DNA from 2 places in the Sphingobium sp. V4 genome. Region 2 is predicted to be linked to the other one. Evidence: predicted binding sites of a transcription regulator. Region 2 holds the regulator's gene; the other holds the start of a gene.

Region 1 (6,971 bases), 370 kb from region 2:
ATTGGAACACCGAAAGCGACAAGAAGCCCAATTCCAGCAGAAATTACCGGGACGATTGCCGGATTTAAGCCGCCGACGAACGCTAAAACCCAACCTCCCAACAAGCCAGCAGCAAAAGCAGTAGGATAATAAAGCAGTCGGACGGTCTTTCTGGAAATTCGACGTTGCATTTTCGGCCCCCACCGATTGATTAGGCTGCGGCAATAAGAGGTTTCATCGTTGATATTTAATTAATCGCGTATCTCACTATCACTCCGCCGCCACAGCTTCCAACCCCAGCAACGGCGCGAGATAGCGCCCGGTAAAGCTCCGGGCGTTCTTCGCGACCTTTTCCGGCGTGCCTTCGGCGACGACTTCGCCGCCCTTGACGCCACCCTCTGGGCCCATGTCGATGATCCAATCCGCCGTCTTGATGACGTCCAGATTATGCTCGATCACGACCACGCTGTTGCCCTGGTCGACCAGGGCGTGGAGGACTTCGAGGAGTTTGCGGACGTCCTCGAAGTGGAGGCCGGTGGTGGGCTCGTCCAATATGTAGAGGGTGTTGCCGGTGGCTCTGCGGGAGAGTTCCTTGGCGAGCTTGACGCGCTGGGCTTCGCCGCCGGACAGGGTGGTGGCCTGCTGGCCGACCTTGATATAGCCAAGGCCGACTTCCGCGAGCATCGCCATCTTGTCGCGGATCGGCGGGACGGCCTTGAAGAATTCGACGGCATCCTCGACCGTCATGTCGAGCACGTCGGCGATCGACTTGCCCTTGAACTTCACCTCCAGCGTCTCGCGATTGTAGCGGGCGCCGTGGCAGACATCGCAGGTGACATAGACGTCGGGGAGGAAGTGCATCTCGATCTTGATGAGGCCGTCGCCGGTGCAGGCTTCGCAGCGGCCGCCCTTGACGTTGAAGCTGAAACGGCCGGGCTTGTAGCCGCGCGCCTGGGCTTCGGGCAGGCCCGCGAACCAGTCGCGGATATTGGTGAAGGCGCCGGTATAGGTGGCCGGGTTGGAGCGCGGGGTGCGGCCGATGGGCGACTGGTCGATGTCGATCACCTTGTCGCAATGGTCGAGGCCGGTGATCTTGTCATGCGGGCCGGCAACGATGCGGGCGCCGTTGAGGGCGCGGGCCGACGCGGCGTAGAGCGTGTCGATGGTGAAGCTGGACTTGCCCGATCCCGATACGCCGGTGATGCAGGTGAAGGTGCCGAGCGGGATCGAGGCGGTGACGCCGGTCAGGTTGTTGGCGCGGGCATTGTGGACGGTGAGCTTCTTGCCCGACCCCTTGCGGCGCTTCATCGGCACGTCGATGCGGCGGGTGCCGTTCAGATAGTCGGCGGTCAGGCTGTCCCTGTGGGCGAGCAGTTCGGGCAGGGTGCCCTGCGCGACGATGGTGCCGCCATGGACGCCCGCGCCCGGCCCCATGTCGACGATATAGTCGGCGGCGCGGATCGCATCCTCGTCATGCTCCACGACGATGACGCTGTTGCCGAGGTCGCGCAGGCGCTTGAGGGTCACGAGCAGCCGGTCATTGTCGCGCTGGTGCAGGCCGATCGAGGGTTCGTCGAGGACGTAGAGGACGCCCGACAGGCCGCTGCCGATCTGGGAGGCGAGGCGGATGCGCTGGGACTCGCCGCCCGACAGGGTTCCGCTGGTGCGGTCGAGATTGAGATAGTCGAGGCCGACATTGTTGAGGAAGCCGAGGCGCTCCACGATTTCCTTGAGGATGGCGCGGGCGATCTGGTTCTGCTGGTCGTTGAGATGGTCGGGGAGGGCGGAGAAGAAGGCGAGCGCGTCCACCACCGATCGGCGGGTGGAGAGGCTGATGTCCTCGCCCGCGATCTTGACGGCCAGCGCCTCGGGCTTGAGGCGGGCGCCGTGGCAGGTCTCGCACGGCATGGCGGTCTGGTACTTGGCCAGCTCCTCGCGCATCCAGGCGCTGTCGGTCTGGAGCAGGCGGCGGTTGAGGTTGCCGATGACGCCCTCGAACGCTTTCTTGACCTCGTAGCTTTTCTTGCCGTCCTGGAAGCGCAGGGTGACGGGCTTGCCGCCGGTGCCGTGGAGGATGATGAGCTTCACCTCGCCGGGGAGGTCGGCCCAGGGGGTGTCGAGGGAGAAGCCGAACTCGCGGGCGAGGGAGCCGAGCACCTGCATATAATAGGGGCTGGGCGGGTTGGACTTGGCCCAGGGGACCACGGCGCCCTTCTTGATCGAGAGGGCTTCGTTGGGGACGACGAGTTCGGGGTCGAACTCCTGCCGTTCGCCAAGGCCATCGCAGGCCGGGCAGGCGCCCAAGGGGGCGTTGAAGGAGAAGAGGCGCGGCTCGATCTCGGGGATGGTGAAGCCGCTGACCGGGCAGGCGAATTTTTCGGAGAAGACGATGCGGTTGGCGGGGATGCCGGCGCCCTTCATCTTCTTGTCGGCGGACTGGACTTCATCCTCGCGGCCCGGCACGACGCCGTCGGCGAGGTCGACATAGGCGAGGCCGTCGGCGAGTTTCAGCGCCTGCTCGAAACTGTCGGCGAGACGCGTGCCCATGTCCGGCCCCACGGCGAGGCGGTCGACCACGACTTCGATGTCATGCTTGTATTTCTTGTCGAGGGCGGGGGCGTCCTCGATCAGGACCATCTCGCCGTCGATGCGGACGCGGGTGTAGCCCGCCTTCTGCCACTCGGCCAGTTCCTTGCGATACTCCCCCTTGCGGCCGCGCACGACCGGGGCGAGCAGGTAGAAGCGGGTGCCCTCCGGCAGGAGCATCACGCGGTCGACCATCTGGCTGACGGTCTGGGCGCTGATCGGGAGGCCTGTCGCGGGCGAGTAGGGGATGCCGACGCGCGCCCAGAGGAGGCGCATATAGTCGTAGATCTCCGTGACGGTCGCCACCGTCGAGCGCGGGTTGCGGCTGGTGGTCTTCTGCTCGATGCTGATCGCGGGGGACAGGCCTTCGATATGCTCGACATCGGGCTTCTGCATCATCTCCAGAAACTGGCGCGCATAGGCGGAGAGCGACTCCACATAGCGGCGCTGCCCCTCCGCATAGATGGTGTCGAAGGCGAGGGAGGATTTGCCCGAGCCGGACAGGCCGGTGATGACGATCAGGGAATCGCGGGGCAGGTCGACGTCGACGCCCTTGAGGTTGTGCTCGCGAGCGCCGCGGACGCTGATGTGGGTGAGGCTCATGGGGCGTGTTGTTCCAGATTTGTTCTGATCGGGCAAGCGCTGGCGCGCGGACTGGGGGCAAAATAGGGATTTGGGCGCAGAAGGGAAAGGCGAGGCTGCCAAATGCTTTTTTCGGCGCGCCAAGGAGGGAGCCTGGATGCCGCGGCAGCCCTGACGCCCAGGCAATGGAGCGGCAGGGCGCGCGCGAGGAGGTGGGCGCTGCCGCGCGCCTTCGCCCAGATATGAAGCGACGGCGCGCGCCCGCCTGACTGATGTCGTTCGTCGGCAGCGACCGGCGGTTCGTCCGCCGCTGACGCCGCCCGGCGACCGGCGGATGACGGTCATCGAACCGCGATTTGCCCTTCCTGCCGTAGCGTTATCATGGCGGCGTTAAGGGACGGTTCAGCGCCAGTAGCGTCGTCTCTTCCACATCAGTTCATCCCGATCCGGAGTGCCCGACAGCATCTGGATACGCCCCCGGCCTTCCCTTGCGCCGGGGGCGTTTTCATTCGTCCCCGACCGTTGCGATTCGCTCTTTCCGTTACGGTTCATGTCGTTTGCCGGGCGGCGCATGTCGTTCGTCGCGCCGTTCGTCCCCCGTCCCTGTGTCATTGGTCGAAGCCGGCGTCGTTGGCCGACGATGGTCGCATCCGGTCGAACCGGACGCGCACCGGCGGGGGACTGCGCCTACACAGGATGGGCGAGCGGGACAGGAGCCGACCCCGAAAACCTCCGGCTCCCCCGCTCGCAACACCGGCGCCGCGACGCCCCCCAAGAGGCGGCCCGGTCAAACCAGTTTGTGAGGAGATATGCCCATGTTCCGTTCGTCCAAGATCGCCGCCGCTTTCGCCACCGTCACCCTGATCGCCACCGCCGGTGCGGCTTCCGCCGAACCCTTCGAATCCAATGGCCGCAGCGCCGAAGTCTATCATGGCGACCTGAACCTGGCGAAGGCCGACCACCAGAAGCAGCTGCGCAGCCGGATCTCCCGCGCCGCGTCGCGGGTGTGCGCGACGACGGACCTGGCGGCGATGACCGCCTGCCGCAGCAAGGCGATCGCCCATGTCTCGGTGCCGGTGAACGCCGCCATCGCCCGCGCCGAAACCGGCGAACGCTATGCCGATGCAGGCAAGGAGGTTCGCGCCCTCACCGGCAACTGAGCGCCGGCGCGCGCGCCTGTCGGAAACGAAACGGCCCGGAGATGATCCGGGCCGTTTTCGCATGTGGCGCAGCGGCGGTCGGGCCGGATCAGCGCGGCCCGGTGAGGATGGGATGGGCGAGGCGCAGTTCGTCGCTCAGCCGTTCGATCGTCTCGACCTCCACGGCCGAGCCGATCGGATCGAGGGTCCAGTTGCAATGCGGATGGGTGGCGCGATCATAGAGCCGCACCGGCCCCAGCAATCGGCGCCACTTGTGTTTCTGGCCGCCATGATCGCGCAGCAGCCGGGCGACGAGCAGGTCGGTCATCTGGTCGGCGGTCATGCGCGTGCCTTGCCCTCTATTTGCGGCGGTATCGGAAATACCAGACTTCGTGGCCGATGCGCCGGGCCTTCGCTTCGTAGCGGGTTTCGGGCCAGCCGCCGGGGCGGTTCTGGAAATCCTTCGGCTCGCTGGCCAGCCAGTCGAAATCGGGATGGCCGTTCATCACCATCAGCGCCCAGCGCAGATAGACCGGATGGTCGGTGCCGAAGCGGAATTCGCCGCCGGGCTTGAGCTTGCGGGCGATCATCGCGACCGGGCCGGGGTTCATCATCCGACGCTTGGCGTGGCGCGCCTTGGGCCAGGGATCGGGATGGAGGAGATAGACGAAGCTGAGGGCGCCGTCGGGGATGCGGGCAAGCACGTCGAGCGCATCGCCCATGTGCAGGCGCACATTGCCCAGCGCCTGGTCGCGGACATGGCCGAGCGCCTGGACCACGCCGTTGAGGAAAGGCTCGCACCCGATGAAGCCATGGTCGGGCAGCAGGTCGGCGCGCCAGGCCATATGTTCGCCGCCGCCGAAGCCGATTTCGAAATGGAGCGGGCGGTCATAACCAAACAGGTTCGCGGCGGTCACTTCGCCCTCCGCCGGGACGGACAGGGCGGGGAGCAGCGTGTCGACCAGCTCCTGCTGGCCCTTGCGGAGCTTTGGCCCCGACTGGCGCCCATAGAGGCGGTTGAGGGTCGTGGGGTCGCCGGATTTATGCGCAGTCATGGGGCGCGCGCTTAGCCGGGGGAACGGCGCGGGGCAAGCAGGACGATGTCAGATGCCGAGCAGCGGCCAGAGGATGATGAGCAGCCCGACCAGGCTGGCGAAGAACATGATCGTGCGGACGACCGGGATGCCGAGGCCGTAGAGCGGCAGATAGACGATGCGCGCACCCAGCCAGATCCAGCCGCCCAGCGCGGTCCACTCGCTGGTCCTGCCCGCCACCACGACCCCGATCAAGGCGACGATGGCGATGGGCAGTGTTTCCATATAATTGGCCTGGGCACGGGAGAGGCGGCCGCCGAGGGGATTGAGCTGGGGCAGCCGTTCGTCGCGGGCGCCCATATTCCATTTGGCGCCATATTGCTTCGTCTTCACATGGGCGGCGGCGAAGATGTGGACGAGGAGCAGGATCATGCCCCAGGCCAGGATCGTGAGTTCGACGGGCATGGTGATGTCCTTCCCTTTTTCCGCCTCTTAGCAAATCCGGATCGCGCAGGACAGAGCAAGCCCGCGGTTCGTGAGCATGTCGGGGCTGCGCCCGAAGCGAATGGGGAGGGACTTACAGGGTCAGGCCCACCCGTCCGATCAAGGTTGCCCCGGCATGGGTATTGCCGGTGGCGGCGATGTCCGTGTCGGCGTAGCGCAGGCCCGCGGACCAGCGGCCGCGATACCAGTCGAGCGCGACGCCATGGTCCCAATAGCCGCCATCGGGCCGCAGGCGCGCGGCGCGGAGGGGGCTGCGAACGTCGCCCGATGACCGGCCGAGATGGCCGGACAGGGTAAGCGGGGTGCCCGGGATGCCGATGGCGGCGCTGGTCGAGAGATAGAGATTGTCGCCGCCGATCGCCGATTGGCGCGGGGCATAGCGGGCGCCGAGATCGACGCTGGCCGGGCCGAGGGTGAAGCCAGCGATCGCGCCGACTTCGCCATAGCCCTGGTCGGACGCACCGGGGAAGAGATGGTAGCGCCCCTCGGCCGTCAGGCGGAAGCCCCCCAGTTGCCGGGCATAGCTGGCGCCCAGGTCGATGGCCGCGTCGGCGCCGCCATGACGCGCGCTGCCCCAAAGGCTGGTCGCCGTGCCGTCGAGGCTGAGGCCGTCTGCGACCGGGAGGGACAGGGTGCCGCGCAGCACCGGATCGCCGCCGCTCCAGCCGAGGCCGCGGCGGCGATCTTCGCTGACGACTTCGAGCGTGACGGTCGGGCCGGCGGCATCCTGGGCGGCGGCCGGAACGGCATGGCCGGCGAGCAGCAGCGCCCCCAGCCATGCCTTGCGGCGGATGCGATCAGTTGGAGGCAAGCGCGCGCGCCGAGTCCAGTTCAGCCAGCAGCGGACCGCGATCCGCCTGCGCGACCGCGACCAGATGCGCCCGGATCGCGTCCTGATGCCGGGCGAGGTCGCGCGCGCCCGGCTGGCGGCCCGGCGCGCAGGCGCCGGCTTCGCTGCCCGAGAAGCGCTGGTCGGTGGCAATGGTGCGGGCCAGCGCGGGGCCGTGGTCCAGCCTGCGGTCGACCATGATGGTCGCGGTCCATTGGCAGCGCTGCGCGTCCATGCGGTTGGGGGTGCGGGCGCCGACCGTCTTGCTGTGGATGTCCGCGCGGGCAGTGTAGGTGGCGCCGAGTTGCTGGCCGTGAT
Region 2 (6,971 bases):
CGCCGTCGCTGAGGGCGCGATTGTTCGGCCATATCGTGGAGCGCGTGGACGGGCCGGTCGAGGGGATCGCCGCTGCGCTGGCGACCGGGGATCAGGGCGCCATCAGTGAGGCCGATGCGGAGGCGATGCGGCGGAGCGGCCTGGCCCATCTGCTGTCGATCAGTGGGCTGCACGTCACCGCGCTGATCGGCGCCGTGATCTTCCTGCTGATGCGCGTCATGGCGCTCAGCCGGCGCGCTGTGCTGGGCTGGCCGCTGATGCTGATCGCGGCGACCGGCGGGGCGCTGGCGGGGATCGGCTACACCTTGCTGACAGGGGCCGAGGTGCCGACGGTCAGATCCTGTGTCGCCGCACTGCTGGTTCTGGGCGGGCTGGCGATGGGGCGCGATGCGATCACCTTGCGGCTGGTGGCGGCCGGCGCGCTGGTCGTGCTTCTGTTCTGGCCCGAGGCGCTGGTCGGGCCGAGTTTCCAGATGAGTTTCGCCGCAGTGACGGCATTGGTGGCGCTGGCCGAGCATCCGCGCTTTCGCGCCTTTGCCGCGGCGCGTGATGAAGGGATGATTCGCAAAGGCGGCCGTCTTCTGGCGGTGACGCTGGCGACCGGCGTCGCCGTCGAACTGGTGCTGATGCCGATCGCGCTGTTTCATTTCCACAAGGCGGGCCTGCTGGGCGCCTTCGCCAACCTGATCGCGATCCCGCTCACCACCTTCCTGGTCATGCCGCTGGAGGCCTTGGCGCTGGCGCTCGACCTGGTGGGACTGGGGGCTCCGGCCTGGTGGGTGACGGAACAAGCGCTCAACCTGCTCCTGCTTCTGGCCCACAGCGTGGCCGCCAGTCCGATGGCGACCATGGTGGCGCCGGCCATGGGCGCCACCCTGTTCGGCATGACCGTCGTCGGGTTGCTGTGGTGCCTGTTGTGGCGGACGGGAATCAGGTGGCTGGGGCTGGCGCCGCTGGGCATCGGCATGGCGGCGACCCTGATGGCGTCACCGCCGGATGTCCTGGTCACGGGCGACGGACGGCATGTGGCGGTGCGGATAGAGAAGGGCATGGCGACCCTGCGCGCCGGGGCGGGAGACTATGTCCGCGACGTGCTGTCGGAAAGTGCGGGCCATGACGGTGAGCTGGAAGCCATCGCGGCGCTGCCGCAGGCGCGCTGTTCAGCGGACCTTTGCGCAGTCGGGTTGAGAGACAGGACGGGTCGAGACTGGCGGTTGCTCCTGACCCGCAGCGACATGCTGATCGCGCGGCGCGACTTTGCACGGGATTGCGCGGCGGCGGATATCGTCATCAGCGATCGGGGCCTGCCGCGCTGGTGCCGTCCGCGCTGGTTGAAGATTGACCGCCGGTTGCTGGCGCGCACCGGCGGCCTGTCCATCAGCCTGCAAGATGGCGAAGTTCACACCGTCCATCGACCGGGCGACGCCCATCCCTGGATCGTGCGCCCGAGGTCCGGAAAATCTCAGTTATAGCGGCGCAGCAGACCGGCGAGTTTGCCCTGGATACGGACCTGACGCGGATCATAGATCTGCGGTTCATATGCCGAGTTGGCGGGGTCGAGCCGGACCCGGCTGCCTTCGCGCCGGAAATATTTGAGCGTCGCTTCCGCATCGTCGATCAGGGCGACGACGATCTGCCCCTCGCGCGCGACATCCGTGCGCTGGATCAGGGCGAAGTCGCCGTCGAGGATGCCGGCTTCGACCATCGAATCGCCAGATACTTCCAGCGCATAATGATCGCCCGCGCCGAGCAGCGCGGCAGGGACGGAGAGCATGGCCTGTCCCTCCATCGCCTCGATCGGAACGCCGGCCGCGATGCGACCGTGCAGGGGGATTTCGATCACGTCATTGGCGGCGATTGGCAGGGCAGGCGCCACCCTGGGCTGCGGCGCGACCGCAGGCGCCATCACCGGCGCGGGGGGGCGGTGCATGGCGTCGGGCAGCTTGAGGACCTCCAGCGCGCGAGCGCGGTTGGGCAGGCGACGGATGAAGCCGCGTTCTTCCAACGCGTTGATGAGGCGGTGGATGCCGGACTTGGAACGCAGGTCGAGCGCATCCTTCATCTCCTCGAAAGAGGGGGACACGCCGCCCTCCTCCAGCCGGGTCTGAATGAAGCTCAGCAATTCCTGCTGCTTGGGCGTCAACATCGCTGCGGTCCTCCGTGGAACGTATGAGGAACGCATAGGAAACACATGGGGATTAGTCAAGCGCCGAACGGCCGGTCGCATTTCGCGGAACGCGCGTCGTGGTCCGGGGGTTTCAATGCCACCCTCCACAGAGGGTATAGGAGAGTGACAATGGCCAACCAGAATGATCAGGACAAGTCCCAGCGCCGCGACCAGCAAGGCGGCGGTGGTCAGAGCGACCGTCAGCATCAGCAGGAAAACCGGCAGGACCAGATGGGCGACGAACGCCGCCAGGACAAGGCGCCGGGCAACAAGCAGCAACGCTGACCAAGCCGACAGATCAGCAGAAAGGGGCCGTTCCGCGGCCCCTTTTTCTGTCCGTCACGCGAGTGGAAGCACGGTCATGCGGTCGCCGGGCAGGGCTGGCGGCGATCCTGCCGGGCGCAGGATCAGGCAGTCGGCCTGCGCCATGGCGGCGGTGGCGGCGCTGTCCTGCGACGTGACGGATACGGCTCCGTCCCTGCTGCGCCAAGCGCGGAGATAGTCGTCGCGATCACCCGTGGCCGGCAGGGGGGATGCAAGCCGCGATTCGCCGACGGGCGGCAGAGGATCGACCGCCCCGCCGAGGTGACGGATCAGCGGCAGCAGGAACAATGTGCCGGTGACGAAAGCCGATACGGGGTTGCCGGGCAAGCCGAGGAACAGCGAACCGCCAAGCCGACCGGCCATCAGCGGCTTGCCGGGACGCATCCTGATCTTCCAGAAATCGAGTGTGCCGCCCGCCTTGGCGAAGGCGGGACGGACGAGATCATGGTCGCCGACCGACGCGCCGCCGGTCGAGACGATGATGTCGGCCTCGCGGGCCTGTTCCAGCGCAGCCACCATGGCGTCGAGATCGTCGGCTATGATGCCGAGGTCGATCACGTCGCAAGGCACGTCCGCCAGCATCGCCGCCAGCATGGGCGCGTTGGAGGACGGCAGGAAGCCCGGCGGCGTCGGCGCGCCGGGAGGCACAAGTTCGTTGCCGGTGGACAGCAGCGCGACCCTGGGCCTGGCATGGACCGGCAGATCGCCATGGCCCGCCAGCACCGCAAGGGCGATCTGGGCCGGACCGATGCGCGTTCCGGCCCGGAGCAGGACAGTGTCGCGGGCGAAATCCGAAGCGGCGGGGCGAACGTGGCGGCCGGCGGGCAGCGGATCTGCGTTGGCGCGCAGCAGGTCGCCATCGCGGGTCGCATTTTCCTGCATCAATATGGCGTCGGCGCCAGGGGGCAGCGGCGCGCCCGTGAAGATGCGGACCGCTTCGCCGGGCGAGAGCGCGGGGAGGTGAGCCGCACCGGCCGCGCTTTCGCCGGCTAAGCGCCAGGGACCGGGATATTCGGCCGCGCGCACGGCATAGCCGTCCATCGCCGACAGGTCGGCCCAGGGCTGATCGCGCAGGGCGAGGATGTCCCGCGCCAGCCAGCGGCCGACCGACCGGCCGACCGGAACCATCTCGATCGGCAGGCGCCGCGCCAGTGCGAACAGGCGCGCCTGCGCGTCGGCGACGGGCAGTAGACTCATGCCGCGTGCCAGTCCCCGGACTTGCCGCCGGTCTTGGCGATCAGGCGGACGTTGCCGATGACCATGGCCTTGTCCAGCGCCTTGGCCATGTCGTAGACGGTGAGCAAGGCGATCGAAGCGGCGGTCAGCGCTTCCATCTCCACCCCGGTCTGGCCGGCGGTACGGGCGGTGGCGGTGGCCGTGACGCCGCTCTCGTCGAGATCGAAATCGACCGTCACGGCGCTCAGTGCGATCGGATGGCAGAGCGGGATGAGGTCGGCCGTCCGCTTGGCGGCCATGATGCCCGCCACCCGGGCCACGGCGAGCACGTCCCCCTTCTTGACCAAGCCTTGCGCGATCGCGGCGGCGGCATCCCCGCTCATCTCGATCCGGCCGGAGGCGACCGCCTCGCGCGCGGTCACGGCCTTGGCCGAGACGTCGACCATGCGCGCCGCGCCATCCGCGTCCAGATGCGTCAGGCCGGTCATGCGCCGGTCAACAGGTTGCGGGTCGCCGCCTCGACGTCGGTCTGGCGCATCAGCGTTTCGCCGACCAGGAAGCAGCGCACCCCATGGTCGGACATGGCGGCCAGATCGGCATGGCCGGTCAGGCCGCTTTCGGCGACGAAGGTGCAGCCGGCGGGCGCCTTGCCCACCAGTTCATAGGTGCGGGCGAAGTCGACGCTGAAATCGCGCAGGTCGCGATTATTGACGCCGATCAGGCGCGAGCGGAGATTGAGCGCGCGTTCCAGCTCGCTTTCGTCATGAACCTCGATCAGCGCGTCCATGCCGAGGCCCAGCGCGGCGTCCTCTATCTCCCGCATCTGGCCGTCGTCCAGCGCGGCGACGATGATGAGGATGGCGTCGGCGCCGAGCGAGCGGCTTTCCAGCACCTGCCAGGGATCGACGATGAAATCCTTGCGCAGCACTGGCAGCGCGCAGGCGGAACGGGCGGCCATCAGATAATCGTCATGTCCCTGGAAATAGGGTTCGTCGGTCAGCACCGACAGACAGGCCGCGCCGCCGGCGGCATAGGCCTGGGCATGGGCTGGCGGGTCGAAATCGGCGCGGATCAGCCCCTTGGAGGGGCTGGCCTTCTTGATCTCCGCGATCAGGCCGAAGCCCGAGCGCGCGGCATCGTCCAGCGCCTTGCGAAAGCCGCGCGGCGGCGTCTGCTCGCTGGCGCGAGCGTGGAGTCCGGCCACGGTGGTCGCGGCCTTGCGGCGGGCGACATCCTCCCGCTTGAAGTCGCAGATTTCGATCAGCTTGTTGGTCATGAATAGGCAATCCAGCAATTGAGGAGCGCGTTGGAAAGGCCGCGATCGATGGTTTCGGCGGCTTCCTCCACGCCTTCGCGAAGGTCGGGTACGGCGTCCGCCACGACAAGGGCGGCGGCCGCGTTCAGCAGCACGGCGTCGCGATATGGCCCCGGTTCGCCCTGGAGCAGCGCGCGGAGCGCCGCTGCATTGTGGCGGGCGTCACCGCCGCGGATCGCCTCGACCGGATGGGTGGAGAGGCCAAGCTCGGCGGCGGCCAGGCGACGCATGGCGACCAGTTCGTGCCCCATGACCTCCGCCATGTCGTTGCCGCCGGCCAGCGAGAGTTCGTCCAGTCCTTCATCGCCTGACACCACCATGGCCCGGTCGACGCCCAATTCAGCTAGCGCCTCGGCATAGATGGGGACATAGGCGGGGCGGGCGATGCCGACGAGCTGGCGGCGGACATTGGCCGGATTGGCGAGCGGCCCCATCAGGTTGAAGATGGTGCGTTCGCCAATCGCCTTGCGGATCGGACCGAGGCGCTTGAGCGCGGGGTGATAATTTTGCGCGAAAAGGAAGCAGATGCCGAGATCGGCAAGGGTCGCCTCGGCGGTCGCGGCCGCCCTGTCGAGGTTGAGGCCCAAGGCTTCGAGCGTGTCGGCGGCACCGGCCTTGGAAGAGGCGGCGCGGTTGCCATGCTTTGCGACCGGCACGCCGGCGGCGGCGACGACGAGCGAGACAGCCGTGGAAACATTCAGCGTATGGTGCCCGTCGCCTCCGGTGCCACAGACATCGATCGCCCCTGCGGGGGCGCCGACCGGGATCATGCGCGCGCGCATGGCGCGGGCGGCGGCGGCAATCTCGGTCGCGGTTTCGCCTCGCCTGGCCATGGTGACGAGGAAGGCGGCAATCTCCGCTTCGGGCAGGTCGGCGTCGAACAGCAGGTCGAAGGCCGTTGCGGCGGCCTCGGGCGGGAGCGGCACGGAAGGATCGGGCAGGCTGGTCATCGGCGCAGCCTTAGTCGGGGGGAGGTGACGGAGTCGAGAGGGCGTTCGTGCGAGAGCCCGCACTTTTCCTGCACGTCCCGAAATATGATGTCCCGTCTGGATCATATTCGACAAGCATGTGCGCCCTCATCGGCGGGCCGGCTGGCTGTAACAGGGCGGCGGTCAGGCCGCTTCTCGCTCCCGCACCGGCAGGCCGGCGATCGCCATGAAGTTCGCCAGCATCTCATGCCCATGTTCGGTGGCGATGCTTTCCGGGTGAAACTGCACTGAATGGATCGGCAGGGTCGCGTGGCGGAAGCCCATGACCGATCCGTCCTCGCTGGTCGCGTTGACGCGCAAGGTTTCGGGTATGTCCTCGACAATCAGCGAATGGTAGCGCGTGGCCGTGAACGGCGAGGGAAGTCCCTTGAAAAGGCCCGTGCCGTCATGGCTGACGGGCGACGTCTTGCCGTGCATCAGCCCGCCGCGCACGACCTTGCCGCCGAAATGCTGGCCGATCGCCTGATGGCCCAGGCACACGCCCAGCAGCGGCGCGCCCGCATCGGCGCAGGCAGCAACCAGGTCGAGGCTGACGCCCGCTTCATTGGGCGTGCAGGGGCCGGGCGACAGCAGGAAGGCCTTTGCGCCGGTCGAAAGTGCCTGACCCGCCGAAATGGCGTCGTTGCGGACGACCTCCACCTTCGCTCCCAGTTCCATCAGATAATGGACCAGGTTCCAGGTGAAGCTGTCATAATTGTCGATGACGAGGATCATGGATCAGGGCTATAATGGCGAGGGCCGGCGAGGGGAAGCGTGGCTTTGCGATGAGGACGAGAATTATCGCGACAGATGGCGATCCCTTCTGCTAGGGCTGGTGCATCGCCGCGAACCCCGCCCGCAAGCCTTCGCGTGACCGAGAGACCATCGTGCTCCCGCTTGCCAGCAAGGAGCGTCTCTCATGGGCGATCTCAATCATCTTCTCTATTCGGAGCAGGAAGCGCTGCTGCGTGCGCAATATTGCGCCTGTCCCGATGCGCGCGCTGCGCTTCGCCGTCGCGCC

What was found. Region 2 encodes LexA, which represses DNA repair genes until DNA is damaged. Its sites were predicted from a motif close to GTTCCNCNCTTGTTCT; they were not measured.
Region 1: a site for LexA is predicted at 3,179-3,194, ahead of uvrA (excinuclease ABC subunit UvrA). Genes of this name have one in related genera too.

The regions. Positions count from the first base shown of each region.
Region 1 is NZ_CP081001.1:624,484-631,454, forward strand. Features, by position in the region: gene K3M67_RS03245 (hypothetical protein) at 1-170, opposite strand, end outside; gene uvrA (excinuclease ABC subunit UvrA) at 250-3,168, opposite strand; gene K3M67_RS03255 (UrcA family protein) at 3,963-4,307, shown strand; gene K3M67_RS03260 (hypothetical protein) at 4,396-4,629, opposite strand; gene trmB (tRNA (guanine(46)-N(7))-methyltransferase TrmB) at 4,646-5,341, opposite strand; gene K3M67_RS03270 (MAPEG family protein) at 5,390-5,785, opposite strand; gene K3M67_RS03275 (TorF family putative porin) at 5,898-6,635, opposite strand; gene K3M67_RS03280 (hypothetical protein) at 6,622-6,971, opposite strand, start outside.
Region 2 is NZ_CP081001.1:993,699-1,000,669, forward strand. Features, by position in the region: gene K3M67_RS05230 (ComEC/Rec2 family competence protein) at 1-1,472, shown strand, start outside; gene lexA (transcriptional repressor LexA) at 1,463-2,146, opposite strand; gene K3M67_RS05240 (hypothetical protein) at 2,297-2,452, shown strand; gene K3M67_RS05245 (molybdopterin molybdotransferase MoeA) at 2,507-3,688, opposite strand; gene moaC (cyclic pyranopterin monophosphate synthase MoaC) at 3,685-4,155, opposite strand; gene trpC (indole-3-glycerol phosphate synthase TrpC) at 4,152-4,943, opposite strand; gene trpD (anthranilate phosphoribosyltransferase) at 4,940-5,932, opposite strand; gene K3M67_RS05265 (anthranilate synthase component II) at 6,095-6,685, opposite strand; gene K3M67_RS05270 (hypothetical protein) at 6,870-6,971, shown strand, end outside.